Regions from separate parts of the Carnobacterium iners genome, predicted to be linked through region 2. Evidence: predicted binding sites of a transcription regulator. Region 2 holds the regulator's gene; the other holds the start of a gene.
What was found. Region 2 encodes CtsR, which represses protease genes until heat stress. Its sites were predicted from a motif close to TTGGTCAAAAAAGGTCAAANA; they were not measured.
Positions count from the first base shown of each region.

Region 1: the regulator CtsR is predicted to act here: its motif matches at 2,971-2,991, upstream of clpB (ATP-dependent chaperone ClpB).

Region 1 is NZ_FXBJ01000002.1:1,789,404-1,804,530, reverse strand. It holds gene B9Y54_RS08680 (YjzD family protein) at 1-135, shown strand, start outside; gene clpB (ATP-dependent chaperone ClpB) at 301-2,913, opposite strand; gene B9Y54_RS08670 (metal-sulfur cluster assembly factor) at 3,070-3,411, opposite strand; gene B9Y54_RS08665 (prolyl oligopeptidase family serine peptidase) at 3,487-4,245, opposite strand; gene B9Y54_RS08660 (Cof-type HAD-IIB family hydrolase) at 4,357-5,166, shown strand; gene B9Y54_RS08655 (YitT family protein) at 5,211-6,107, opposite strand; gene B9Y54_RS08650 (YajQ family cyclic di-GMP-binding protein) at 6,279-6,770, shown strand; gene B9Y54_RS08645 (OsmC family protein) at 6,822-7,250, opposite strand; gene B9Y54_RS08640 (hypothetical protein) at 7,284-7,721, opposite strand; tRNA gene B9Y54_RS08635 (tRNA-Leu) at 7,928-8,011, opposite strand; tRNA gene B9Y54_RS08630 (tRNA-Cys) at 8,042-8,112, opposite strand; tRNA gene B9Y54_RS08625 (tRNA-Gln) at 8,144-8,215, opposite strand; tRNA gene B9Y54_RS08620 (tRNA-His) at 8,225-8,297, opposite strand; tRNA gene B9Y54_RS08615 (tRNA-Trp) at 8,333-8,403, opposite strand; tRNA gene B9Y54_RS08610 (tRNA-Tyr) at 8,431-8,514, opposite strand; tRNA gene B9Y54_RS08605 (tRNA-Phe) at 8,527-8,602, opposite strand; tRNA gene B9Y54_RS08600 (tRNA-Asp) at 8,617-8,689, opposite strand; tRNA gene B9Y54_RS08595 (tRNA-Val) at 8,705-8,777, opposite strand; tRNA gene B9Y54_RS08590 (tRNA-Glu) at 8,789-8,860, opposite strand; tRNA gene B9Y54_RS08585 (tRNA-Ser) at 8,873-8,961, opposite strand; tRNA gene B9Y54_RS08580 (tRNA-Asn) at 9,015-9,087, opposite strand; rRNA gene rrf (5S ribosomal RNA) at 9,099-9,214, opposite strand; rRNA gene B9Y54_RS08570 (23S ribosomal RNA) at 9,304-12,224, opposite strand; rRNA gene B9Y54_RS08565 (16S ribosomal RNA) at 12,428-13,985, opposite strand; gene B9Y54_RS08560 (glycoside hydrolase family 13 protein) at 14,592-15,127, opposite strand, start outside.
Region 2 is NZ_FXBJ01000002.1:469,657-484,783, forward strand. It holds gene dnaX (DNA polymerase III subunit gamma/tau) at 1-382, opposite strand, end outside; RNA gene ffs (signal recognition particle sRNA small type) at 566-652, opposite strand; gene B9Y54_RS02480 (GntR family transcriptional regulator) at 951-1,343, shown strand; gene B9Y54_RS02485 (ATP-binding cassette domain-containing protein) at 1,336-2,025, shown strand; gene B9Y54_RS02490 (hypothetical protein) at 2,022-2,855, shown strand; gene B9Y54_RS02495 (hypothetical protein) at 2,875-4,137, shown strand; gene guaC (GMP reductase) at 4,185-5,159, opposite strand; gene B9Y54_RS02505 (cation diffusion facilitator family transporter) at 5,530-6,414, opposite strand; gene proC (pyrroline-5-carboxylate reductase) at 6,712-7,524, shown strand; gene tadA (tRNA adenosine(34) deaminase TadA) at 7,552-8,058, opposite strand; gene B9Y54_RS02520 (helix-turn-helix domain-containing protein) at 8,186-9,046, shown strand; gene B9Y54_RS02525 (hypothetical protein) at 9,164-9,547, opposite strand; gene B9Y54_RS02530 (ATP-dependent Clp protease ATP-binding subunit) at 9,693-12,185, opposite strand; gene B9Y54_RS02535 (CtsR family transcriptional regulator) at 12,203-12,673, opposite strand; tRNA gene B9Y54_RS02540 (tRNA-Pro) at 13,040-13,113, opposite strand; tRNA gene B9Y54_RS02545 (tRNA-Arg) at 13,139-13,212, opposite strand; tRNA gene B9Y54_RS02550 (tRNA-Leu) at 13,219-13,307, opposite strand; tRNA gene B9Y54_RS02555 (tRNA-Gly) at 13,356-13,427, opposite strand; tRNA gene B9Y54_RS02560 (tRNA-Thr) at 13,431-13,506, opposite strand; tRNA gene B9Y54_RS02565 (tRNA-Leu) at 13,516-13,600, opposite strand; tRNA gene B9Y54_RS02570 (tRNA-Lys) at 13,639-13,711, opposite strand; tRNA gene B9Y54_RS02575 (tRNA-Val) at 13,713-13,788, opposite strand; rRNA gene rrf (5S ribosomal RNA) at 13,812-13,927, opposite strand; rRNA gene B9Y54_RS02585 (23S ribosomal RNA) at 14,017-15,127, opposite strand, start outside.

The DNA of each region.
Region 1 (15,127 bases), 1.3 Mb from region 2:
TACATTGGCAGTTCTTTAACTGGCGGTTCATATGATTTTGTAACAGCCACTTTAATTGGACTTGTTTCGGCAGGAATTATTTTGATAATCGGACAAGTTATTCCAAAAACAATCCATACTGATGAAATCAAATAAATTAGATAAATCATTTGTGCCAAGAACAAAAAAAAATCTACCTATATTTTTATTCTTTACGCTTCTTCAAAAATAACATCCTTTTCTTTAACGAAAAAAGACCTTCTGGATTATAACTTCTAATCCAGAGGGTCTTTTATGTCTTTTTATATTAAAATCCATTGTTTATTCAGTTAATTCGGTTGTTTCAAACGCGAGTTTTCCGTCTTTAAGTGTGATCGTTACTTTAGACTTAGATAAAATCTTTCCAGCGATAATCTCTTTAGCAAGAGGTGTCTCTATGCTTCTTGTTAAATAACGTTTCAATGGTCGAGCACCATACGTTGGGTCATAGGCATTTTCAGCAATCCAAGTTTGAGCTTCTTTTGAAATAGCTAACTCAATTTCTTGCTCGACTAAACGTTTAGCTAGATCATTCGTTAATTTAAGCACAATTTGTTTTACGACTTCAATTGTTAAAGGCGCAAAGAGCACCGTGTCGTCAATCCGATTTAAAAATTCAGGTTTAAAGTGGGCATTCAATAAAGAAAAAACTCCTTCTTTTGCCGCTTCATCAATTTGACCTTTATCATCTGTTCCATCTAATAAAATAGTAGAACCTATGTTGCTCGTCATAATCAAAACCGTATTTTTAAAGTCGACTAAACGACCTTTTCCGTCCGTTAAGCGTCCATCGTCTAATACTTGTAATAAAACATTAAAAACATCTGGGTGAGCTTTTTCAATTTCATCTAGTAAGATAATACTATAAGGGTGACGTCTAACAGCTTCTGTCAATTGTCCCCCTTCTTCATATCCAACATACCCAGGAGGAGCTCCAACTAGACGAGAAACAGAATGTTTTTCCATATACTCGCTCATATCAATACGTACCATACGCTCTTGTGAGTCAAACAGGTTTTCAGCAAGTGCTTTAGCTAATTCGGTTTTACCAACACCTGTTGGACCAAGGAATAAAAATGAACCAATTGGACGATTAGGATCTTGTAACCCTGCTCTTGCACGAATAACCGCATCAGTGACACTTTCAACTGCTTCATCTTGTCCAATGACGCGTTCATGTAAAGTATCAGCTAGATGCAACAGTTTTTCTCTTTCACCTTTAACCAATCTTGTAACAGGGATACCAGTCATACGGCCTACAACTATCGCAATCTCATTTTCTGTTACAGATTCTTGAACCAATCGTTGTTTATCTTCTTGATCTTTTAGATTTTTGGACTCTAATTTTTTTAATTCTTTTTCTAAAGCCGGAATTTGGCCATGACGCAAGACAGCTGCTCGCTCTAAATCATAGTTGCTTTCAGCATCTTCTAATTCGCGACGAGCTTGTTCTATTTCAGAGCGTTTGTCACGTAATTTAGCAACTTCTTCTTTTTCGGTTTCCCACTTCATTTTTAAAGAGTTGGCTTCTTCACGTAAATTAGCTAACTCTTCACGTAAGATTTCTAATCTACGTTTACTTGCTTCGTCTTTTTCTTTTTTCAGTGCAGCTTCTTCTATTTCTAGTTGCATCAATCGACGTGTCACTTGATCCAATTCTGTTGGCATAGAGTTCATCTCGACTCTAATGGTTGCACAAGCCTCATCGACTAAGTCAATCGCTTTATCTGGCATATAACGGTCAGTAATGTAGCGATTAGATAGATTTGCAGCAGCTACCAACGCATTGTCGTGAATATTTACACTATGATGGATTTCGAATCGTTCTTTTAAGCCACGCAGGATACTAATCGTGTCTTCTACGTTTGGCTCTTCGACCATCACTCTTTGGAAACGCCTTTCCAGTGCTTTATCTTTTTCCATATAGAGCTGGTACTCATTTAGGGTTGTTGCTCCAATACAATGCAATTCACCACGAGCTAACATCGGTTTCAATAAGTTTCCTGCATCCATGCTTCCTTCCGTTTTACCAGCACCAACAATATTATGAATCTCATCGATAAAGAGAATAATTTTTCCATCACTCTTTTTCACTTCTTTTAAAACAGCTTTCAAGCGTTCTTCAAATTCACCACGGTATTTTGCTCCTGCAATTAAGGCTCCCATGTCCAAAGAAAAGATGGTTTTATCTTTCAAATTCTCTGGGACGTCTTTGCGAACAATTCTTTGAGCTAGCCCTTCAATGATGGCTGTCTTACCAACACCAGGCTCACCTATTAGAATTGGATTGTTTTTAGTTTTTCTTGATAAAATACGAATAATGTTTCTAATTTCTTCATCTCGCCCAATTACCGGATCTTGTTGGCCACTTTTTACTGCTTTCACCAAATCAATGCCATATTTTTCAAGAGCCTGGTAACTCTCTTCCTGATTTTTTGAAGTCACACGATCGCCTCCTCGCAATCCTTCTATGCTTGCTTTTAATTGCTTTTCAGTTAACCCATTTGATAATAAATATTTTGTTAACACATGGTTTTTTAACTTCATTAAGGCCAGCAAAACAATCTCCGTAGCTAAATAGTCATCCTGAAACTTTTTACGTAAATTGTCTGCTTCAGACAATAAATGAAATAGATTTTGACTTAAGTTTTGACCATAGTTTACGGAACTGCCTTCTATTGTTGGCATTCGATCCAATTCTTGGTCAATAATCTGGTTAAATTTATCCACATCTAGACCAACGCTCTGGTAAAAACCACGAGCAAAATTGGTTGGAGTCATAAATATTTTCCATAGATGGACAATATCTATTTCCTGATGGTGTCTATTTATTGCGACATTTTGTGCTTCCGCTAATGATTCTTGCATCGTAGAAGTCATTTTTTCACTATCCATTTTCAATTCCTCCTTGACTACAATGTATTCATTTATTTATGACTCTATTATAAATCTTTGGTTAGGATTGGTCAAATATTTCATGTTTCTTTTTTTATTAAGAAGTTATATATAACTTCTTAATAAAAAAAGTTCTGACATTTTGTCAGAACTTTTTTATCTTATTCCTAATGCAATTCGTGCATAACGACTCATTTTGGTCGTATCCCATGCAGGATACCAGACTAGTTTTACTTCGGAAGAAGTAACTTCTGGTACGGTTTTCAAGGCATGTATAATATCGTCTGTAATGACATCAACAAGAGGACAACCCATTGTTGTTAAGGTCAAATCGATTTGGCAAAAGCCATTTTCATATAAATGAACATTGTAGACCAGACCTAGATTGACAATATCAATTCCCAGTTCTGGATCTATCACTTGTTCTAAAGCAGCAATGATACGTTCCTTTATTTCTACTGCTTCTTCTTCTTTCCATAATGAGCTATCTTTTTCCATACCGCGAACACCTCCGATTAGTAAGATTATTTTACTTGTTTTGAGTTAAAAAGTAAATCTATCCCCTTAAACTCATTACAAATGATCTGAAAAGAAATCAGCCATTTCTACAGATTTTGCATGAGGAACTTTATGGCCTATACCTTTGCTAGTTGAAAAGCTCACGTTTAATCCGTAAGATTGCTGCTTTATTTTCTCATAAAAATCAAATGTCGGCTGATAAGGAACTAAATCATCTTGGGTTCCATGCCAAAAATGGATGTAACGATTAGCAATCTTTTCTGGGTGTTTGGTTAAAGAAATAGGCGTCAAAGCTGTCAGTGATTCAGTTAGAATCTCTTTACTAATCGGTATTTCCATTCCTTCTGTCCATTTGGATGATAACAACCATTTCGTAAAATTAACTGGATCTGGACTTCCCATCAAAACAACTGCTGTTCTAATCCAAGGAAACTGCGTTAAAGCAGCACACGTTGTAAAGCCACCCATCGAAAGACCTGATACGCCGAAACGATTAGAATCACTCAGTCCTTTATTCACATAATAATCTCTCATTAAAGGCAATTCAATTAAATTTCTTGCAATAACATTCCAAAATTCAAGTCCTTGAGTTGATAAATCTTTTTCTTTTCGTTCTCCGTGTAGATAAGCATCGGGTAATAGAGCACGAAACCCTTTTTTAGCTAACTCATACCCATTAACTAATGAACTCTCTTTATTGCTCGTCCAACCATGAAAAAAGATAACTGTTGGCAATAATTCTAATTCTTTCCCTTTAGGACTTATCTCTAATAAAGGTATTCCTTCAACTGTTACAGATTTTATCGAAATCATTCATTTCCCTCTTTTCGTAAGACACTTATTTATGGTACAGTATGTAAACATGTAGTTACTATATTATTCTAACATAAAAAACGCATTACTTTGTAATAGAAGGAGCAAAAAATGGATAAAAAACTTATTGCCGTTGACTTAGACGGAACAACATTGAACCAACAATCTCTTATTTCAGATAAAACAAAACAAGTTTTCCAAAAGGCTAGAGAAGCTGGTCATATCATTTCGATTGCAACAGGAAGACCTTATCGAAATAGTAAGCATTATTATGATCAATTAGAAATGATTACACCTATGATCAATTTTAATGGAGCGTTGTGTCATGTACCAAATGAAAAAGATTGGTCTAATCAATACCATAAAACAATCAGTCGTGACATTGCACTAGATATGCTTGATCTGAAAAAAGATTTCGATATTCAACTTATTGCAGCTGAATTGCTTGATTCTGTCTACACTGATGAATCTTTTTTACCTTACCCAGATTTTTTCCCACACGGACAAAAAGACGTACTCAAATTATCATCAACTAATCTGAAACAAAATCCTACTTCTGTTTGCGTTTTTACAGCACAGGTAAACCAAGAACAAATTATTAATAAAATCGTGCAGCGTTATGGGAATTTAGTCGAAATTAGAACATGGGGTGGTCATACTCCTTGCTTGGAAGTCGTTTCTGCTGGTGTTCAAAAAGCTCTTGGTGTTGAGCGAGTTGCTAGTGCATATGGTATAAAACAACAAAACGTCATCGCTTTTGGAGATGAAGACAACGACTATGAAATGATTCAATACGCTGGTAACGGTATCGTAATGAAAAATGGGATTCAAGCTTTAAAGGATATTGCTAATGATATGACGGAAGAAACAAATGATAATGATGGATTAGCTCTATATTTAGAAAAATTTCTTCGTTTATAAATAAAAAAGTTACTCATAAAATAATGAGTAACTTTTTTATTTTTTTATTGATTCGTTCTTCTAGCTTTTTGTTGATCCGAACTTAAAAATTCTCCTACTACTTTGTTTGTTCCTATGAAGTTAACAAAAGCTGCTGCATCAGCTTCTTTAACCGCTTGTTCTAAATCATACATTTCATAATTGCTAATGACAATCATTAAAACAGATCGATCAAGTCCTGTATAACCACCTTTAGCTGGAATAACGGTAATACCTCGTATCAGTTTGGCATGAATAGCTTTGATTAAAGCATCAGGATCATTTGTAACAATCATCGCCGTTACTTTTTGATCACTAGTATGAATCATGTCAACTACTCTGGTCATAACATAGATAGAAAGCAAGGTATACATCGCATACTGCCAACCGTTAATAAAGCCAGCTGCAACGACAATCATTCCATTTATAGTCAATAATAGACTCCCAACTGAGCGACCAGTTGTTTTAGCTAAAACCATTGAAATAATGTCTAATCCTCCAGTAGAGAAACCATACTTTAGTGCAAACCCGATACCCGCTCCACCAATTACTCCTCCAAAAAGTGAGTTCATAATTGGATCAGTTGTTAATGGCGAAATAGGTAAGATAATAGTGAAAAAAGAAATCAAGACAGAAGTCATAAAACTATAAAGAGTGAAATCTTTACCAATTTTAAACCAACCTAATAAAGCGATGGGAATATTAATAAGTAATATAAATATCCCCGTATCGATTGTGATTTGAAATCCATTTTTAAAAAGATGTGAGAGCAATTGAGATATCCCGTTTACTCCAGGAGCATATATTTGAGATGGAATCAAAAAATTATTTAAGGCAAACGAATTTGTAATAGATGCAAATAAAACGAAAAATATTTTTTTAGCTTGCTCTTTCCAAAAAATCGGTGTTTTTAGTTGTTTCAATGTGTACCCTCCTGAGACTATTGTTTGTACCGTTTAACAAGATTTTGATAAGTCATAAAGAAATGACTCTATGTCTTTGTTTTATTTGTTATGCTATCTTTAGCCACGCTACAAATTATGGTACAATATAACTAATGTAACCAATTTCATAAATTTAATGGAGGCAAAATAATGGCAAAAGAAGCTAGTTTTGATATTGTTTCAGAAACAAATTTAGAAGAAGTAAAAAATGCAATCCAAATGGTCAAAAAAGAAATTGATACCCGCTTTGATTTCAAAGGCACAATTAGTGAAGTTAAATTAGAAAAAGATCAATTAGTTATTGTTTCAGAAAGCGAATTTAAATTAGAACAAGTGAAAGATATCTTGACTAATAAACTAGTTAAAAGAGACATTTCTTCAAAAAATCTTCACTTCGAAAAAATTGAAAAAGCCTTTGGCGGAAATATCAGGCAAACAGCTGATTTAGTTAATGGAATTGATAAAGAAAATACAAAAAAAATAATACAACTCATTAAACAAGCTGAACTAAAAGTAAAAACACAAATTCAAGACGACCAAATTAGGGTCACTGGTAAAAATAGAGACGATTTGCAAAAAGTAATGGCTCTATTACGTGAAGCTAATTTACCAATCGCATTACAATTTACTAATTACCGTTAAAAAAACCTGTTGCTCAGCAGTGTTCGATGTGAGCAACAGGTTTTTTATTTTTTAATTCGTGTAACCTTCGATAGCCTTGACAATAACAGTTTGACTGCCCATTAATAATTTAGATACTGGACAAAGTCGCTCTGCTACTTCTACAAGTTTTTGTACTTCATCAAATCCTAATCCATCTATTTGTGCTGTAGCAAGTACATCAAAATAATAACCAGGTTTTGTTGTTTCTTTTACAAAATCTACTTGAACTTCGACTCTACTCTTATTCTGTTTGCCTCTAGCCTTTAATACGGATTGAATTGTAGCATTTAAACAAGTACTTAAAGAAAGACCCAACAATTCTTCTGGATTTGTCCCAGGAGCACTTGAAGTCGGACTAGATAGACTTACTTTTAAGCCATCATTTTTTACATAAGCTACTCCATCGACACCATTTTCATTAACCATTTCAGCATGGAATAGACTTTTGGGAGCTGTCATATTTTTATCTCCTTTAGACAAGTTTTATCGTCTTTATTTTACTTGTTTGTCATTAAGAACTTCTTCAATTCTTGGTAAAATAGCTTTAGCAATAGTTGAACCTGTTACTAGCATTTCATAAAGAGGCATAACGTCCGTTGAGGTTCTGCCTAATAATCTCATGTAAATTTCGCCATCAGAACCTAGACAAATACGATAATAACCTGATTGTAATTCGTTTAACTCGTTAATCAACTCTAACACAGTTACTTTTTTACTAAAGTTTGATACAAAAGCTAAATGATGGTATACGATTTGATAATCTGATCTCTCGTCTTCTTTATCAAATACAATACCAAAAGGTAAAGCTTTTTCGTTTGTTAATTGAAATTTTCCATTATAAGAAACTTGGCCATTTTCAATTTCTCTTTTAGCTAAAGGGATTTGTTTCTGTTTTAATATTGCTTCGAACTGATCTGTTATTTTAGTCAATTGAATACCTCATTTCATATTTTTTACTACCATTTTCAAGACAAGTATAACGTACTTAAACACTGAAATACAAGCTTATCAATCATTTTAAATGGATTATACTCCTTTTGCTTCATAACCGATTATAGAACCTAAAAACTTCATTAATTTATTTTTCCACAAAAAAAAACACCGCAACGTTACAGAAACGTTTGATGTCTATTTTATACCGACGGCCGGAATCGAACCGGCACGCCCTCGCGGGCACAGGATTTTGAGTCCAGCGCGTCTACCAATTCCGCCACGTCGGCATGATAGGTAAACAATCAATCTATCGAATAAGGCGGTAACCGGATTTGAACCGGTGATGGAGGTTTTGCAGACCTCTGCCTTACCACTTGGCTATACCGCCATCATTAAATTGGATTGGTTAAAAAATAAAACTGGGCTAGCTGGATTCGAACCAACGCATAAGGGAGTCAAAGTCCCTTGCCTTACCGCTTGGCTATAGCCCAATAAAAAAAGGCGACTGATGGGGATCGAACCCACGAATGCCGGAACCACAATCCGGTGCGTTAACCACTTCGCCACAATCGCCATAATAAAAGGGTAGTTTTTTTAAAAATACAACACAGGGATAGTAGGATTCGAACCCACATCGATGGTTTTGGAGACCATAATTCTACCATTGAACTATATCCCTATAAAAAAAGGTCACTCTTTAAAAAAATGGTGGAGGGGGGCAGATTCGAACTGCCGAACCCGAAGGAGCGGATTTACAGTCCGCCGCGTTTAGCCACTTCGCTACCCCTCCGCTATTAAAAAATGGTGGCCTGGGACAGAATCGAACTGCCGACACCTTGAGCTTCAATCAAGTGCTCTACCAACTGAGCTACCAGGCCTTAATTTGTTGCAACGGTCTCGACGGGAATCGAACCCGCGATCTTCTGCGTGACAGGCAGACATGTTAACCCCTACACCACGAGACCTTTAAATTTTAAACATGGAGGTTGACGGGATCGAACCGCCGACCCTCTGCTTGTAAGGCAGATGCTCTCCCAGCTGAGCTAAACCTCCAGTAACCAACATGACCCGTACGGGATTCGAACCCGTGATACCGCCGTGAAAGGGCGGTGTCTTAACCACTTGACCAACGGGCCAAACTAGGATGACGGAGAGTAAGGGATTCGAACCCTTGAGACAGTGTGCACCGCCTACATGATTTCCAATCATGCTCCTTCGGCCGCTCGGACAACTCTCCAAGGTCGTTCTAATAGAACTCTCTATTCATTTATTTCCATAGATATCTATGTACTCCGCAAGCAGGATTCGAACCTGCGACATCATGATTAACAGTCATGCGCTCTACCAGCTGAGCTATTGCGGAAAAATAAAGATGCGCGGCAGCGTCCTACTCTCACAAAGGGAAACCCTTCACTACCATCGGCGCTAAGAAGCTTAACTGCTGTGTTCGGCATGGGAACAGGTGTGACCTTCTTGCCATCGCCACCACACATCTTTTAGTTATAAGAGAACGTTGTTCTCTCAAAACTGGGTAGTGTTTAACTATAAGACAATAAAACCGTTTCTTCATCGTTTAAAAATGGTTAAGTCCTCGACCGATTAGTATTGGTCCGCTCCATACATCGCTGTACTTCCACTTCCAACCTATCTACCTGATCATCTCTCAGGGGTCTTACTCACTTACGTGATGGGAAATCTCATCTTGAGGGGGGCTTCACGCTTAGATGCTTTCAGCGTTTATCCCGTCCACACATAGCTACCCAGCGATGCTCTTGGCAGAACAACTGGTACACCAGCGGTGTGTCCATCCCGGTCCTCTCGTACTAAGGACAGCTCCTCTCAAATTTCCTGCGCCCGCGACGGATAGGGACCGAACTGTCTCACGACGTTCTGAACCCAGCTCGCGTACCGCTTTAATGGGCGAACAGCCCAACCCTTGGGACCGACTACAGCCCCAGGATGCGATGAGCCGACATCGAGGTGCCAAACCTCCCCGTCGATGTGGACTCTTGGGGGAGATAAGCCTGTTATCCCCAGGGTAGCTTTTATCCGTTGAGCGATGGCCCTTCCATACGGAACCACCGGATCACTAAGCCCGACTTTCGTCCCTGCTCGACTTGTAGGTCTCGCAGTCAAGCTCCCTTCTGCCTTTACACTCTACGAATGATTTCCAACCATTCTGAGGGAACCTTTGGGCGCCTCCGTTACACTTTAGGAGGCGACCGCCCCAGTCAAACTGCCCGTCAGACACTGTCTCCCAGCCAGATCATGGCTGAGGGTTAGAGTGGTCATACAGCAAGGGTAGTATCCCACCATTGCCTCCACCAAGACTAGCGTCCTGGCTTCATAGGCTCCTACCTATCCTGTACAAGCTGTACAAACACTCAATATCAAACTGCAGTAAAGCTCCATGGGGTCTTTCCGTCCTGTCGCGGGTAACCTGCATCTTCACAGGTACTATAATTTCACCGAGTCTCTCGTTGAGACAGTGCCCAAATCATTACGCCTTTCGTGCGGGTCGGAACTTACCCGACAAGGAATTTCGCTACCTTAGGACCGTTATAGTTACGGCCGCCGTTTACTGGGGCTTCAATTCTGAGCTTCGCTCGAGAGCTAACCCATCCTCTTAACCTTCCAGCACCGGGCAGGCGTCAGCCCCTATACGTCATCTTTCGATTTAGCAGAGACCTGTGTTTTTGATAAACAGTTGCTTGGGCCTATTCACTGCGGCTGACCAATTGGTCAGCACCCCTTCTCCCGAAGTTACGGGGTCATTTTGCCGAGTTCCTTAACGAGAGTTCGCTCGCACACCTTAGGATTCTCTCCTCGACTACCTGTGTCGGTTTGCGGTACGGGCAGATTGTTTCTAACTAGAAGCTTTTCTTGACAGTGTGACATCGGGAACTTCGATACTTAATTTCTCTCCCCATCACAACTTGTCCTTAATAGAGGCAAGCATTTGACTCACCTCAAGACTTGTTGCTTGGACGCACATATCCAACAGTGCGTATTCCTTAGCCTACTGTGTCCCTCCATTGTTCAAACAAAACAAACTGGTACAGGAATCTCAACCTGTTGTCCATCGTCTACGCCTATCGGCCTCGACTTAGGTCCCGACTAACCCTGGGAGGACGAGCCTTCCCCAGGAAACCTTAGTCATTCGGTGGACGGGATTCTCACCCGTCTTTCGCTACTCATACCGGCATTCTCACTTCTAAGCGCTCCACCAGTCCTCACGGTCTAGCTTCGACGCCCTTAGAACGCTCTCCTACCATAGAACCTAAGTTCTATCCACAGCTTCGGTGTTATGTTTAGCCCCGGTAAATTTTCGGCGCAGGGTCACTCGACTAGTGAGCTATTACGCACTCTTTAAATGATGGCTGCTTCTGAGCCAACATCCTAGTTGTCTAAGCAACCCCACATCCTTTTCCACTTAACATAAACTTTGGGACCTTAGCTGGTGGTCTGGGCTGTTTCCCTCTCGACTACGGATCTTATCACTCGTAGTCTGACTCCCGGATATAAATCAATGGCATTCGGAGTTTATCTGAATTCGGTAACCCGAGAAGGGCCCCTAGTCCAAACAGTTGCTCTACCTCCATGATTCTAATTCCGAGGCTAGCCCTAAAGCTATTTCGGAGAGAACCAGCTATCTCCAAGTTCGATTGGAATTTCTCCGCTACCCACACCTCATCCCCGCATTTTTCAACATACGTGGGTTCGGTCCTCCAGTGCGTATTACCGCACCTTCAACCTGGACATGGGTAGATCACTTGGTTTCGGGTCTACGACCACATACTCATTCGCCCTATTCAGACTCGCTTTCGCTACGGCTCCGTCTCATCAACTTAACCTCGCATGGGATCGTAACTCGCCGGTTCATTCTACAAAAGGCACGCTATCACCCATTAACGGGCTCTAACTACTTGTAAGCACACGGTTTCAGGTGCTGTTTCACTCCCCTTCCGGGGTTCTTTTCACCTTTCCCTCACGGTACTGGTTCACTATCGGTCACTAGGGAGTATTTAGCCTTGGGAGATGGTCCTCCCGGATTCCGACGGAATTTCTCGTGTTCCGCCGTACTCAGGATACTGATCAGAGTGAACAAAGTTTCAGTTACGGGGCTTTTACCCTCTTCGGCGGACCTTTCCAGGTCGCTTCTCCTACTTCGTTCATTTATGACTCTATGTGTTCAGTCCTACAACCCCAGAAAGCAAGCTTTCTGGTTTGGGCTATTCCCGTTTCGCTCGCCGCTACTCAGGGAATCGATTTTTCTTTCTCTTCCTGCAGGTACTTAGATGTTTCAGTTCTCTGCGTCTACCTCTATTGACCTATGTATTCAGTCAATAGTAACACCCGATAAAGAGTGTTGGGTTTCCCCATTCGGAAATCTCTGGATCAAAGCTTACTTACAGCTCCCCAAAGCATATCGGCGTTAGTCCCGTCCTTCTTCGGCTCCTAGTGCCAAGGCATCCACCGTGCGCCCTTATTAACTTAACCTATGGTCATGTTAACTATTCCATTCACCCTAAGGTGAAGAAATACATTAAAAAATAAAACGCGATGTTTTCTTGGTTTCTTGCTTTTCTTACATGTTAAACACTATCCAGTTTTCAAAGAACAACTACTTGCTTTCTGAGAAGATTAGACCTCTCAAAACTAAACAAAGTAAAACAACTGTGACGGTTCCGTTATATCCTTAGAAAGGAGGTGATCCAGCCGCACCTTCCGATACGGCTACCTTGTTACGACTTCACCCCAATTATCTATCCCACCTTAGGCGGCTGGCTCCCAAAAGGGTTACCTCACCGACTTCGGGTGTTACAAACTCTCGTGGTGTGACGGGCGGTGTGTACAAGACCCGGGAACGTATTCACCGCGGCGTTCTGATCCGCGATTACTAGCGATTCCGGCTTCATGCAGGCGAGTTGCAGCCTGCAATCCGAACTGAGAATGGCTTTAAGAGATTAGCTTGACCTCGCGATCTTGCGACTCGTTGTACCATCCATTGTAGCACGTGTGTAGCCCAGGTCATAAGGGGCATGATGATTTGACGTCATCCCCACCTTCCTCCGGTTTATCACCGGCAGTCTCACTAGAGTGCCCAACTGAATGCTGGCAACTAATAATAGGGGTTGCGCTCGTTGCGGGACTTAACCCAACATCTCACGACACGAGCTGACGACAACCATGCACCACCTGTCACTTTGTCCCCGAAGGGAAAGCTCTATCTCTAGAGTGGTCAAAGGATGTCAAGACCTGGTAAGGTTCTTCGCGTTGCTTCGAATTAAACCACATGCTCCACCGCTTGTGCGGGTCCCCGTCAATTCCTTTGAGTTTCAGCCTTGCGGCCGTACTCCCCAGGCGGAGTGCTTAATGCGTTAGCTGCAGCACTGAGGGGCGGAAACCCCCCAACACTTAGCACTCATCGTTTACGGCGTGGACTACCAGGGTATCTAATCCTGTTTGCTCCCCACGCTTTCGAGCCTCAGCGTCAGTTACAGACCAGAGAGTCGCCTTCGCCACTGGTGTTCCTCCATATATCTACGCATTTCACCGCTACACATGGAATTCCACTCTCCTCTTCTGCACTCAAGTTCTCCAGTTTCCAATGACCTTCCCCAGTTGAGCTGGGGTCTTTCACATCAGACTTAAAGAACCGCCTGCGCTCGCTTTACGCCCAATAAATCCGGACAACGCTTGCCATCTACGTATTACCGCGGCTGCTGGCACGTAGTTAGCCATGGCTTTCTGGTTAGATACCGTCAGGGGATGAGCAGTTACTCTCATCCTTGTTCTTCTCTAACAACAGAGTTTTACGATCCGAAAACCTTCTTCACTCACGCGGCATTGCTCCGTCAGACTTTCGTCCATTGCGGAAGATTCCCTACTGCTGCCTCCCGTAGGAGTCTGGGCCGTGTCTCAGTCCCAGTGTGGCCGATCACCCTCTCAGGTCGGCTACGTATCATTGCCTTGGTGAGCCATTACCTCACCAACTAGCTAATACGCCGCGGGTCCATCCATAAGCGGTAGCCGAAGCCACCTTTCATCTGTCTGCCATGCGGCAATCAGAATTATGCGGTATTAGCATCCGTTTCCGAATGTTATCCCCCACTTATGGGCAGGTTACCCACGTGTTACTCACCCGTCCGCCACTCCTCTACTATCGAGTGCAAGCACTCAATAGTAGAAGCGTTCGACTTGCATGTATTAGGCATGCCGCCAGCGTTCGTCCTGAGCCAGGATCAAACTCTCATAAAAGTTGAAGCAACCCGTTAGGATTGTTTCGCTTTTTAACGATGCTTGAAGCTCATTAAAATGACTTGCTAGCGAAATTCCTTTCACTTTGTTTCTTTTGGTTCGACCCTTGGCCGAACCGCCGTTCACAGTTTATTATTTTACTTTGTTCAGTTTTCAAAGGTCTAATTTGTTTGTGCTGTCGTTTTGACAACTTCTAAATAATAACAATTTTATTTTAGTATGTCAACATTTTTTTGAATAAATATTTTTCCATTTGAATAAATATCCAAATAAATAAATTTATTCTGTACTGTTGAACACTCAATAGTGTAGCACAAGACTTTAACAAATGTCAAAGAGTTTATCAAATAACTAAAAATTATTTTGCTGTTCATTCGCTACTAATCGCTAACAACAACTACTATAACAATATTTTAATAATCGGTCAACAAAAAAATAAAATGTTTACTCATCTATAAAGATAAGCGAACATTTTATTCAAAGCTATATTTTTTATTCACGTATATATATACAAAGGAAATGTAATAAATGAACATTTAACAATAATTGATCTTCAACGTTCATGTTTTCGAAAATAATATTATGAGGTGTCTGACTTTATTTCGTTTACTTTTGATATCTTTCGTTTAATTTGAAAACAATCGATTCAAATGGTCGAAGCTTTAAATCTGAAAGATTATCAGAACTATCTGGATAATTACTTATCACAATTGAAGCAGTCCTTTGTTGACTATCTTTATAGACGGTTTCTTTTTTATAAAAATTTAAGACAATTAACCAGGTTTCTCCATTGTAACTTCGTTCATAGGCGTAGAGTTGTTTATCCTCAGGCACTAGCTCTTTGTATTCTCCATAAACAACTAACTCATTTTCTTTACGTAATTGAATAAGTTTTTTGTAGTATGTAAAAATACTATTTTTACTTTGTTGATCCTGTAATACATTTATGCTTGAATAATTCGGATTCAGTGCTAGCCAGGGTTTACCTTTAGTAAATCCTGCATTTTCTGTGCTATCCCACTGCATTGGTCGTCTTAAATTATCGCGACCTTTTTTATTGATAGAAGAGAAAATAGCATCGTTAGAATAATTTTCACTTACTCGCTCATTATAAAAGTTTACCGTCTCTATATCATCTATTT
Region 2 (15,127 bases):
CTTCATCAATAATATAAATTTTGTAATCTGCGCTAGTTGGTGCATATTTAGCTTTATCACGAATATCACGAATTTCTTCGACTCCGTTATTACTAGCAGCATCAATTTCAATTACATCATTTAACTGACCTTTCGTAATCGCTCTACACGTTTCACACTCATTACATGGTTCTCCATCTTTTAAATAATGACAATTAATGGCTTTAGCGAATATCTTAGCTCCACTTGTTTTACCGGTTCCACGAGGGCCTGTAAAGAGATAAGCATGACTTGTCTTTTGTTGTATAAGAGCATTTCTCAGTGTTTGTGTAATGGCCTTTTGCCCAGCAACGTCTTGGAACTTTTGAGGTCGCCATACGCGGTAAAGTGCTTGATAACTCAATGCTTTTCTCCCCTTCTTAACCCTGTAGTTGCTACTTTTTATTATACGTTATTTGACTCTAAAATTAAACCACGATCTTCTTCATTATTAAGTAATTTCTAGCTTTAAAAATTAACTTAGCGTTCTTTCAGGCAACAAAAAAAGTTTCTGATTTTAAAAAATCAAAAACTTTTTCATTATACTATGTACGTACAGCACATGGACAAGCAAACTTAGTGCTGCTTCCTTCCGGATCTGACACGATTCGTAAGTTCTCCATTGCCATACGGCCTTGCGGCATCTCTTATTATAACGCAAAGTTTAATTAAAAGCTAGTCCTTTTTAATCCCCTTAACTCTGGAATCTGTTTTTACTTTTAAACCAATATTCTTAATCTCATGTTTGTATCTATTTTAGGAATTAAGGCTAAACAACTAATGCGTGAATACGCGTACGCTTAAGTAATATAAAAAACTATTGACACAGCTAGCGTACTAACCCTATAATACAAGAGGGAAGTCTTATTCAATAACTTTTTTTGACATTAGTGTACTAACCTGTTAATACACAAAACTTATAGGAGGTAGCTATGAATATCCAATTTAATAAGCGAGATCCAATTTACTTACAAGTTGTCCAATACTTTAAACAAGAAATGGCTATTGCTCACTTAAAGCCTGGTCAAGAAATTCCATCGAGACGAGATCTCGCAAATCAATTAAAAATTAATCCTAATACTGCTCAAAAAGCCTACAAAGAAATGGAAAATAGTGGATTGATTTATACTGAAGGTAATTTGCCCAGTAGAATCACTGAAGACAGTAATGTATTAAAAAATGTTCGCAAAGAATTACTCGACGAAGCTACAGATCATTTTATTGTAGCAATCAAACCTATCCAAGTACCACTAGATGAGCTTGTTGATTTAGTTAAAAAAAAATACATTCAGGCCTCAAAAGATAAGGAGGATTCACATGATTGAAGTTAAAAATATTACTAAAAAGTTCGGTAAGAAGAAGATTTTAAAAGGGTTATCTTTTACTGCTAAAAAGGGAGAAATCACTTGTTTGATTGGAATCAATGGTGCCGGTAAAACGACTGCTTTAAATGCAATCATGAATTTAACTCCTTTAACTAGCGGTGAAATTTTAATAGACGGCAAAAAATTAACTAAAGAAAGTTATCAAACGATTGCATTTATCCCAGATACAATCGCTATGCTTTCACAGATGACGATTAAACAAGCCATGCAATTTATGAAAGATTTTTACACAACTTGGAATCAAGAACGAGCAAATGATTTACTTGATTTTTTTCAATTAACTGAAACAGAAAAAATTACTACTCTTTCAAAAGGTAATACAGCTAAAATTAATTTGATGTTAGGTTTAGCTTTAGATGTTGATTACCTATTAATGGATGAACCTTTTTCAGGAATTGATATTTTTAGCCGCGAACAAATCACAAATGTCTTTACCAGTCACTTGATTGAGGATCGTGGTGTGCTCATCACGACTCATGAAATTAATGATATCGAGCATTTAATTGATAAAGTTATCCTAATAGATGATGGCATCGTAGTGAAAGATTTTAACGCTGAAGAAATGCGTGAGCAAGAAGAAAAATCAATTATTGATGTTATGCGGGAGGTCTATGTAAAATGAAAAACTATCTAAAACTCGTTTACTTTGAACTAAATCGATTTATAAAAATTTATATGGCCTTAATCGTTGTAACTGTTATTTCACAATTTACAGGAGTTTTTTTACAATCACGTAATTATGTCGCTACTGTTAGTCAAACCCTACAACAAGAATCTCTTTCTATAAAAGACTATTTTGCTAGCTATCCTCCATTAACATTCATTAACGTAACCCTTAGTGGCTGGTTTATCATTCCTATTATTTTTAGTGCCGCTGCTTTAGTATTTTATAGCTTTTTTATTTGGTATCGTGATTGGTTTGGAAAAAATGCTTTCATTTATCGTCTCTTGATGCTACCAACAGACCGGATCAATTTATTTTTTTCTAAATTAACCGCTATAATTTTAATGGTATTAGGCTTAGTGGCTACTCAATTAATATTGATTCCATTTGAATCTGCTCTGTTTAATCAGTTGCTACCCGACTATCTGAGATACGATCTTTCAACTCAAACCATTATTTCTTCTTCAGAATATCTATCGGTTTTATTTCCTAATTCATTTATCCAATTTTTAATTCATTACGGATTGGGCTTACTTGTATTAATTGTTTTATTCACAATTATCTTATTTGAAAGAAGTTTTCATCTGAAAGGGCTTGTATTTGGTGGCCTATTCGGTGCAGGAATGCTCATTTTAATGCTTTCTCCTTTTATTATCCAGGCTAAACTAAACCCTCATTACCTTTATCCCATTGAAATCTTTGCCATTGAATTATTCTTAGGACTAACGATTTCTATTTTTTCTATTTGGGTAAGCTATTATTTATTAAATAAAAAAATTACAGTCTAATTAAAGGAGGCCAACAACAGTGAAACGCTATTGGAAACTATCTACATTTATCCTCATTATTATCTTAACTATTGGTATCTTTTATCTTAAACCACTTTTTTCACATAATGAATACCCTGATTTTACTATTAAAACAATAAAAGGAGATTCTACAGAAATAAAAGATTTAACGTTACAAGGTTATTATTCTCCCGATTCTAAATTACAATCAAATTTTAGTACTATGTACTCTGAAAAAACATTCTCTTTAAGTCATGACCAAACTATATATGATGGACAGCAATCCTTTTTTAGCCAACTCTCTTATTTAGATAGTTTTTCTCCACTCAATCGCTTGCAAAAAGAACATAAGCACTTTATCCGCGGAAAAAATTTACAGTTACAAAACTTTTTCGAAGATGATTCTTTTATCGTTTACGTTAATCTTGACCAAGAATATCTTGATAAAAGTTCTGGAAAAAGATTTTTTGATATTAGTCTATTAAATAAAAAAACAGATGAACAGTTATCTTATAAAATCGATCTACCTGAAAAAAAAGACTATCAATATGTTGGTATTCAAAAAATACAAATTATAAATAGCAGTCTTAGTGTTGTTACGAGAAATGAGCTTTCACAAACAAATAACCAAGACTACCAAGAAGAATTACAAGAGTACCATATTTATCAGCTAGATCTTGGCAATCAAAAAGTAGCTACAGATAATTTGATTTCTTTTGAAAAAAATCCATCCTCTAGTGAGTTGACTCGAGTCGAGTTACTATCTGAAACCCAACTAGACCAAACATCCGATGATTTAATTTTCTGCTTATTTCATGATCAACCAATCAATGAACAAGATGAATCAGCGTCTTTAGATTCTCGTTCTAGAATACTTGATTATGAATTAGTTCACTATAAAATTAGTACAAATGAGTCTAAAAAAATCCCTTTACCTAAAGAATTTAGCACGTTAAATTCAGCTGTCATTTCCGATAAAAAAACTCTCTATTCTTATTACTTTATTGATAAGAAACTAACTATATATACTACAACTTTGAGTAAACCAAATGAATCATCCAAGCTAGTAATAGACTTACCTGTTTTGGAAGATTCAATAGAATGGGAAAGTATAAAAAATAATAAACTTTATCTAGTCTCTGCAACGAAAGAATCTCCCTTAAAAAAGAAACTGTCAATCTACCACTTAACTGATGGAGAGCTTATCTATGAAGGTTCTATTGAGCCAACTGCTGATAATACATTGACCAAGAAAAATAATTTAACCTTTGATAATGAATAAACAGACTAAAAAAAGAAGCCAATGGCTTCTTTTTTTAGTCTGTTTATTTAACGATCTCCATTAAAAATAGAGTTTTTTACAACGACATAATTTACTTTGCGAAGTGCTTCAAGATCCTTACCACCTGCATAGGAGATTGAAGATTGTAAGTCTTGCTGCATCTCTAACAAGGTGTTTGAGATATCTCCTTTTGGTGAAACCATAATCTTTTTACCTTCAACGTTTTTATGCTCACCTTTTTGAAATTCAGAAGCACTGCCATAATATTCTTTGTACATTTTTCCATCAATTTCAAGTGCTTCACCTGGAGACTGATCATGCCCTGAAAAAACAGAGCCAATCATCACCATTGTTGCTCCAAAACGAATAGATTTAGCAATATCGCCATTGTGTCGTATCCCGCCATCAGCAATTATCGGTTTACGAGCAGCTGTTGAACACCAACGTAGTGCAGCTAATTGCCATCCGCCTGTTCCAAAGCCTGTTTTCAACTTAGTAATACAAACCTTTCCTGGGCCAATTCCTACTTTTGTAGCATCTGCTCCTGCATTTTCTAATTCACGTACAGCTTCTGGTGTTCCTACATTTCCAGCAATTAAGAAAGTGGTTGGTAGCTGCTTTTTAATATAACGAATCATATTAATGACTAAATCAGAGTGACCATGTGCAATATCAATTGTAATATATTCAGGTATAATTTCTTGTCCAGCTAACTCTTTAATAAAATCATATTCTGTTTCTTTTACCCCAACGCTGATAGAAGCAAATAATCCTCTTTCATGCATGTCGATTATGAATAGTTGACGTTTTTCTTCTTCAAAACGGTGCATCACATAAAAATAGTCATTCTCTGCAAACCAAATGGCTAATCCTTCATCAATTACGGTCTGCATATTCGCTGCAACAACAGGTACTTTAAATGTATGATTGCCTAATGTCACGCTTGTATCGCATTCTGTTCTACTTCGAACAATGCTTTTATTGGGAATCAATTGGATGTCTTCATAATCAAAAACTTTCATTCGCTTGAAAACCTCTTTCTCTTCTTTATTGTCTATTCATTTAAACTATTCTTATTTTTCATGCTCTATAAACGAACATTAGAATCTTTGTATTTTTAAATAGTTCGTCCATTGACTAATTTACCGTATTTTTTTTTATTTGTCAAAGCCTATTCTATTTTTAAAAAATAATTTTCTCTTTCTCCTATTATTAAAATAAAGAGAGAAAGAGAATTAATTAATAATTTTTATTTAAAAAAAGCTCTATTATTCTTAGTATAGTAACTAAAAATAACAGAACTTTTCAACCGGTTAGCCGATGACTGCTTAACCTCTCTAAAGAAACCAATAAATCACTCTTATCTTCTTTTCATAATAAAGATATTACTATTTATTTACTTTTATTCATTTGATCTGGCTCAACGTGAACATCAATGTCAATTATGCCATATGATTCTCTCAATATCCGTTCTACATTTTCTGTGATTTGATGACCTTCAAGTACAGTTAATGTTGCATCAACTAAAATAGTTACATCTACATAGACATTTGCACCATATTTGCGTGCTTTAATATCTTTAACTGAAAGGACATTTGGTAAACTCAGAATACGCTTTTTATATTCACCTAAATCTGTCGTATTAAATCCATCAGATAGCGAGAATGCGCTATCACTAAAAATCTCTATACCTGTCTTAATAATGATAATAGATACAATGATTGCCATCACACCATCCATCCAGATATATCCCAACATTGATCCAATAATAGCAATCGTTGTTCCTAAACTAGTTAGAGCATCGCTTAAGTTATCTTTAGCAACCGCTTTTAATCCATCACTATTTATCTTTTTTGCAAGTTTTAAATTATAAAAATATACACCCATCATAATGATAGCACCCACAAACCCTATGAATCCTGTTATTTTTTCCGGCGGGATATTTCCTCCATCAATTATTCGGTTAAAACTAGAATAAAAGACTTGAATTCCTACAAATAGCATCACAAAAGAAGTGATTAGACTAGCTATTGTTTCTGCTTTCCAATGGCCATAAGGGTGGTCATCATCTGCAGGTCTTCGAGCTAATTTCAATCCAACTAAAACAGCTAAGGAAGAGAAAACATCGGTTAAATTATTTAGTCCATCTGCTCTTAATGCAGCAGATTGGTAAGTAACCCCAACAAATATTTTAATTAAAGAGAGGAAAATATATGCTACAATACTTACTATTGCTCCTTTTTCAGCTCTTTTTAATTCTTCGTAACGATCTTGCATGTCAAATCTCCCCTCTTTAACTTGTTTAATAAGTATATTTAGATTTTATCCTTAAATACAACTTCTAAACAGTCTTCTATTTTATACTCCATACAAAAGAAAAATAACCGTTTCTTTTGCTTTCATTATGTAAAAATACAGTTTAAAACATGAATTATATTCTATCACCATAACCGTTTTGGTACAAGATAAGTTTAATTTTTAAAATCAGTTAAAACTAATGTAGCTAAACAGCTATCTTGTTTTTATGTTAAAATAATAACAGTTTACTATATTCTATAGAATGGAGTGTTCCTCATGAAAGTTGGATTTATTGGTATAGGAAATATGGCTAACGCTATTATTAAAGGTATGATTGAAAAAAAATATATGAATAGCGAAGAAATTTACATCTCTAGCCGAACAAAAGAAAAATTAACTGATTTCGCATCCGAAACAAAAACGACTATTTGCTCTTCAAATGAAGAATTAATTGCTAGCGTAGATATTGTCGTTTTAGCGGTTAAGCCAAATGTGCTTGCAGAAATACTGCCTGATTTAAGCTCAGCAATTAAAAAGTATCAGCCTTTATTGGTTTCAATTGCTGCTGGAACATCACTTAAAAAATTATCTCATCTAATCGGAATAAACTCTACTAATCCTATTATCCGAGTCATGCCAAACTTAAATTCTGTTATCGGCGAAGGCATGACTGCTATTTGCGGGAATACTTTTTCATCCATTGAACAAATTCAGTATATAATAGGTATGTTTAAATCTATTGGTGAAGCTATTGAGTTAGAGGAAAAAGATTTTAGTACATTCATTGCTATTGCAGGTAGTTCGCCAGCATATACTTTTCTCTTCATTGATTCACTAGCTCGTGGAGCTGTTAAGAACGGTATGCCTAAAAAACTAGCTACAAAAATTGCGGCGCAAGCTGTTTTAGGTAGTGCAAAGTTAGTGCTAGAAAGTGATCAATCTCCTTGGAACTTAATAGATCAAGTTTCTTCACCTGGTGGTACAACCGTTGCAGGAATTGTTGCTTTGGAGAATGAAGGATTTATTTCGACTGTTATTAAGGGTGTTGATGCTACTATTGCAAAAGATCGAGAATTATTAAACGACTAAATTCTTTTTCAAACTTTCTTTATCTTATTATCGTTCATCTAATTTTTTTTGTTCAGCTTTTTCAGTTTTTTTACGTTTACGCAACTCTCTAAAAAAATAAGTTAATAATTCGCTACATTCATACTCGAGAATGCCTTTTTCTATCATAACTTGGTGGTTAAAGCGACTATCGGTTAACAAGTTCATTAAGGTACCAGCTGTTCCACCTTTAGGATCTGCTGCTCCATAATACAATTCTTTGACACGTGACAAAATCATTGCACCGCTACACATTGGACAGGGCTCTAATGTGACAAATAATTGTGCATCTTCTAAACGCCAGTTTTTAAGCGTCTCGTTTGCTTCTTTAATAGCAAACATTTCAGCGTGCGCTGTTGCATCAAGACTTTCTTCTCGACCATTATGACCACGGCCTATAATAAGGCCATTGAGAACAATAACGGCTCCAATTGGTACTTCTAATTTATTTCTAGCTTTTTTAGCTTCTTTAATCGCTTCACCCATAAAGTATTCTTTTTCTTTCATTGTTAACATAAGTTCAGTCCTTCTTAATTTATTAATGTTATCCTATCATAAATCAACACTAGATTTGAGCAGAAATATCAAAAAAAGAAGTTGTTATAAAAGAATCATTCCTATTTATTTGAAAAGAGGTATTATTTTGGAATTCAATGAGATTAAATCAATCTATTCAGATGCTCAGTTAACTGACCTACCTTTAGAAAATACTAACTTTATTTCTTTTCCATTCAAAAATAAATGGATTCATTTTGAAAAATCAACTAAAACATCCTCTGAAATTGAATTATTGAACCTTTTATTTGTTTCAAAAAAAACTAATCTTTCTTCAGTTGCTTTAAAATGGCAAAACTACTTAATAAATGGAGTTGAGCCTTCCCCTCCAACTTTAGATAGTGAATTTCGTATTATCCAATTTATCATTTTAAAAAAGGACTCTTATTTTGAAAAAAAAACTTGGCTTAGTGCATTCAAAAGTATTTTTAGTAACAGTAAAGAAGCTTTTTTTACCAACGAAACTTCTGGATTACTGATTCAAAAAAAGTCTGACGAAAAGTTAACTTTCGCTGAACTTTCGGGTATCATTCAAACACTTGATGATGATTTTTCAATTAAAACTATTTGCTATATTGGTCAATTCTGGCCAATAAATAAAGAATTCAAATCTATTTTTGAAGAAGAACAATTTATTTTCGAAAAACAAAAAAATAAAGGAAAATCCTTACTTTCTTTACCTATTGTTGCTTTGCATCATTATACGTCTGAATCCTTAGATAAAAGTATCCTCATGCCTATTCTTAAAAAGAAATACACAACTCAACCTGAGTTAAAAGAACTCATTCTAGCTATGTGGCATAGTCAAGGGAATATCAGTTTAGCCGCTAAATCATTGTACGTTCACCGAAATACCTTACAATATCGAATAGAACGGTTTTGTGATACGAGTGGGTTATCTTTACGCAATATGGATGATTTATTACTTTGCTATCTATTAGTTTTTTAAGAAATAACACTTTGTTGCATAATTCAGCTTGTTCTTTTAATAAACAAATGATGTAAAATTAAATAAGCTCCTACCTATTCGTGAATAAGTAGGAGCTTATTTAATTTTTAAATTTTTTTATCCTTTTACTTTGTCTTTCACTTCTTCTACAAAATCTTCTGCTTTTTCTGTTGCTTTTTCTTTTTTATCCACAAACATCTCTTTAAATTCATTCGTTGCCTCTTTTAGATGATTTGTATAGCTCCCAACTTGCCCTTTTAAATCACTGACTTTATCAACAACTTTTAATAAATTTATAACTTCTTCATCAGATAATTTTTCAACAACATCTAAAGCTTTTTCATTACCCTTTAATGTATCTTTAACAAAATTTTTCGCTTTTTGCCGATTAATATAGGCCTCTACTTTAGCCATATTTCTATCAGATGTAGATAAGATAACGGCTCCTATCGCTAATGTAGCGCCTAAACCGACTAGTAAATTACGTGCACTTCTTTTCATAAAATATACATCTCCCTTACTCTATCTATGATTTAAGCATAGCAGAAAAAAAGAAAAAATACGAATAATATGAATAAAAAATACCTAGCATCTGAGAATGATACTAGGTATTTGGGTTCTATATAATTTATTTTAAAAACTATTTTTAAGATTTTATTGAATCAGAAGATATTTCAATCTTTTTTGTTCTATCCTTTACAGTAACTTTAATTTTTCCTTTTGAAGCCCCAAGAGTAACCTGATCTCCAACTTTAATTACTCCACTCAATAGTTCTTCACTCAAGCGATCTTCAATTTCTTTTTGAATCGCACGACGCAAAGGTCGAGCACCGTACTCTGGATCAAATCCTGCTTTAGATATGACGTCTATAGCTGCTTGGGTTATTTTAACATGAATATCCATTTCTTCTAAACGCTTAATAATTGATTGTGCTAATAATTTAACAATCTTATTTAGCTCAGCTTTTTCAAGCGCATGAAACACAATGATTTCATCTAATCGATTGATAAACTCTGGCCTAAAGGTTGTTTTTAATTCTTCTTTAATCCTTTTTTCCATCATATTATGGTCTTTCTTCTTATCTTTTGTACTAAACCCAACTAATTTTTCATCTCTCAAAGACGTTGCTCCGAGATTTGAAGTCATAATCATAACGGTATTCTTAAAGTCTACTTTACGACCTTTTGAATCAGTCAAATGACCGTCATCTAATACTTGTAACAGAATGTTAAAGACATCTGGATGGGCTTTTTCAACTTCATCAAATAAGATAACTGAATAAGGTTTTTGCCTTACTTTTTCAGTTAGTTGTCCACCTTCATCATAACCAACATAACCCGGAGGAGAGCCAATTAAACGACTTGTACTATATTTTTCCATAAATTCAGACATATCTACTCTAATCAATGCTTCTTCACTACCAAACATAGCATCGGCTAGTGTTTTTGCTAATTCTGTTTTCCCTACTCCTGTTGGTCCTAAAAACATAAATGAACCGATTGGTTTATTAGGATCTTTTAATCCGCTTCTAGATCTTCTGATAGCCCTAGCTACTGCACTAACGGCTTCTTCTTGTCCTATTAAGCGTTTATGCAAAATATTTTCTAATTTTAACAGAAGACCTGATTCTTTTTGGTCCATTTGTTTCACTGGTATACCTGTCCATAAGGAAACGACTTCTGCAATATCATTTTCTTCTACTTTTAAATTAACTGAATTTGGACCAGGATGCTTAATTTTTTCCAAAATCCCTTCAATTTCTGTTCTTTGCTGCATTTCACTTGTTCGTAACTTAGCTGCTTTTTCAAAATCTTGCAACTGAATAGCTACTTCTTTCTCCTCAATCAATGTTTCTAGCTGTTTAAGTGCAGTCACCATCGGTGAAGGTTTATTAGAAGAGTCTAATCGCACTTTTGAAGCTGACTCATCGATTAGATCAATCGCTTTATCAGGAAGTTGTCTAGCAGTTATATAACGAGAAGACAATTGGACAGCTGCATGGATAGCTTCATCAGTAATTTCAACACCGTGGTGATCTTCGTAGCGCGAACGTAAACCTAATAAAATATCTTCCGTCTCTTCAAGAGAAGGTTGTTCAACACGAATAGGTGAGAAACGTCTTTCTAAAGCTGCATCTTTTTCAATATATTTTTGGTATTCATCTAGCGTAGTAGCACCTATAGTTTGTAATTCTCCACGAGCTAAAGCGGGTTTCAGTATATTAGAAGCGTCTATTGCGCCTTCAGCACCACCTGCTCCAATTAGTGTATGCAACTCATCAATAAACAGTATAACGTTTCCGTCTTGATAAATTTCATCAATAATTTTTTTCATTCGTTCTTCGAATTCTCCACGGTACTTTGTGCCTGCGACTAAAGAACCCATATCGAGCATCATTAGCCGTTTACCGATTAATGTATGCGGAACTTCTCTAGCAGCAATTTTCTGTGCTAACCCCTCTGCTATAGCAGTTTTACCTACTCCCGCTTCACCAATCAAAACCGGATTATTTTTAGTACGTCGACTTAACACCTGGATGACTCTTTTTATTTCTATTTGTCGTCCAATAATCGGATCAATTTTTTTAGCTCTAGCACTTGCTGTTAAATCTCTTGCTAAAGCATCAAGTGTCGGAGTACCTATCGTTTGTTTAATAACAGACTTAGAACGTTTTGTCTTACTATTTTTTTCATCTATAACGCCTATTTTTTTTAGTAATATTTGACGTATTTTATTTAAGTTAATATCTAGATTTGTTAAAATTTTAGAAGACAATACATCCTCTTCACGCAACAAGCCAAGTAATAAATGTTCTGTTCCTACTAGGGAGGATCCCATACGCCTAGCTTCATCTGTGGCTAATGTTATCGCTTGTTTAGCCCGGGGTGAATAAGGAAGAACAATGCTCTTTGAATCATATTTCATTGTTCCATAACCGGTAAAATGTGCTGCTTCTTCTCGTATTTCTTTTTCAGTTATTGAAAATTCACGAAGTGTTTTACCTGCTATTCCTTCTTGCTCAACCACAAGAGCTAACAAAATATGTTCCGTACCTATCGAACGATGACGAAACTCTTTAGCTTCCTCTTGAGCCAACATTAAGACGTCTTTTGCTTTTTCTGAGAATAATTCATTCATAATATTACCTCCATTCTTTACAATTGCTCGTATCTTAAGTTATTCAAAAAAGCCGTCACTATTCTTGCCCGTAATTCATTTTCTTTCTTACAGTCTTCTAAAGATAAAACTGACTTTTCCATTGCTGAAAGCATTAGGCTAGCTTCTCGTTTAGCAATCATACTATCTTGGTAAAGTGTTTCTACAATTGAATAGGCATTTCTTTGTGATATTTCACTACCTATTACATCAATCATCATATCCAACATATCTGCTTCGTCGAGTAATTTGACTTTGATTATTCGTATATATCCGCCACCACCACGTTTACTTTCCACTAAATAGCCTTGTTGAACAGTAAATCGTGTATTGATTACATAATTAATTTGAGAAGGGACACAATTAAATCGGTCTGCCATTTCACTACGTCTAATTTCGACTTGCTCATCTGTCCCAAGTACTTTTTTCAAATAAGCTTCAATGATATCCGACATATTCTGATTGTTCATGTGTGACTTGTTACTAAAACAATGAGGTTGTATGGTATGTGTATATTACCTGTTCTTACCATACATTGCAACGGTGCTCTTTCAGTAACACTCCTTTTCTTTTCGTCTCAACACCAGACTTTGTTATTTATTTTTTCGTTAAAAAATAAATATTTAAAATATTAACTAAGTTTTGACTAATACTGACTTTAATTATACGAGAAAATAATGGATTTGAAAAGCAACTCTTCTTATATTAAGTTAAAAACAGACTATTTTAATTAGAATAGTCATAATAGTCATTAATTTTAGGTTGTACCACCACTTAATTTTGATTCTTTTAGATAATACAAAAAAACCACTCAAAGTAAGTGGTTTTCCATATTATCGGGAAGACAGGATTCGAACCTGCGACCCCTTGGTCCCAAACCAAGTGCTCTACCAAGCTGAGCTACTTCCCGTGATTATCTTATAAAATTTAAAAAATGCACCCAAGAGGAGTCGAACCTCTAACCGCCTGATTCGTAGTCAGGTACTCTATCCAATTGAGCTATGGGTGCAACATATGGTGCCGAGGGCCGGAATCGAACCGGCACGATGATCACTCACCGCAGGATTTTAAGTCCTGTGCGTCTACCTGTTCCGCCACCCCGGCATTTTGAACAAGTTACGATTGTTACATCGCTTACTAGATGACCTAGTAAGCGGAAGACGGGGTTCGAACCCGCGACCTCCACCTTGGCAAGGTGGCGTTCTACCACTGAACTACTTCCGCTAATGGTGCCGGCTAAAGGAGTTGAACCCTCGACCCTCTGATTACAAATCAGATGCTCTACCAACTGAGCTAAGCCGGCTTGAAAATATGGTGCGGGTGAAGGGACTTGAACCCCCACGTCTTTCGACGCTAGATCCTAAATCTAGTGCGTCTGCCAATTCCGCCACACCCGCTAAAATATGGCATAACTAGTCATTTTAATGAATAGTTATGAGTCATGCAGGATTCGAACCTGCGACCCTCTGATTAAAAGTCAGATGCTCTACCAACTGAGCTAATGACTCATGGTGGAGGTTGACGGGATCGAACCGCCGACCCTCTGCTTGTAAGGCAGATGCTCTCCCAGCTGAGCTAAACCTCCATATGAGAAAAAAACTATTAGATGCGCGGCAGCGTCCTACTCTCACAAAGGGAAACCCTTCACTACCATCGGCGCTAAGAAGCTTAACTACTGTGTTCGGCATGGGAACAGGTGTGACCTTCTTGCCATCGCCACCACACATCTTTTAGCTATAAGAGAACGTTGTTCTCTCAAAACTGGGTAGTGTTTAACTATAAGACAATAAAACCGTTTCTTCATCGTTTAAAAATGGTTAAGTCCTCGACCGATTAGTATTGGTCCGCTCCATACATCGCTGTACTTCCACTTCCAACCTATCTACCTGATCATCTCTCAGGGGTCTTACTCACTTACGTGATGGGAAATCTCATCTTGAGGGGGGCTTCACGCTTAGATGCTTTCAGCGTTTATCCCGTCCACACATAGCTACCCAGCGATGCTCTTGGCAGAACAACTGGTACACCAGCGGTGTGTCCATCCCGGTCCTCTCGTACTAAGGACAGCTCCTCTCAAATTTCCTGCGCCCGCGACGGATAGGGACCGAACTGTCTCACGACGTTCTGAACCCAGCTCGCGTACCGCTTTAATGGGCGAACAGCCCAACCCTTGGGACCGACTACAGCCCCAGGATGCGATGAGCCGACATCGAGGTGCCAAACCTCCCCGTCGATGTGGACTCTTGGGGGAGATAAGCCTGTTATCCCCAGGGTAGCTTTTATCCGTTGAGCGATGGCCCTTCCATACGGAACCACCGGATCACTAAGCCCGACTTTCGTCCCTGCTCGACTTGTAGGTCTCGCAGTCAAGCTCCCTTCTGCCTTTACACTCTACGAATGATTTCCAACCATTCTGAGGGAACCTTTGGGCGCCTCCGTTACACTTTAGGAGGCGACCGCCCCAGTCAAACTGCCCGTCAGACACTGTCTCCCAGCCAGATTATGGCTGAGGGTTAGAGTGGTCATACAGCAAGGGTAGTATCCCACCATTGCCTCCACCAAGACTAGCGTCCTGGCTTCATAGGCTCCTACCTATCCTGTACAAGCTGTACAAACACTCAATATCAAACTGCAGTAAAGCTCCATGGGGTCTTTCCGTCCTGTCGCGGGTAACCTGCATCTTCACAGGTACTATAATTTCACCGAGTCTCTCGTTGAGACAGTGCCCAAATCATTACGCCTTTCGTGCGGGTCGGAACTTACCCGACAAGGAATTTCGCTACCTTAGGACCGTTATAGTTACGGCCGCCGTTTACTGGGGCTTCAATTCTGAGCTTCGCTCGAGAGCTAACCCATCCTCTTAACCTTCCAGCACCGGGCAGGCGTCAGCCCCTATACGTCATCTTTCGATTTAGCAGAGACCT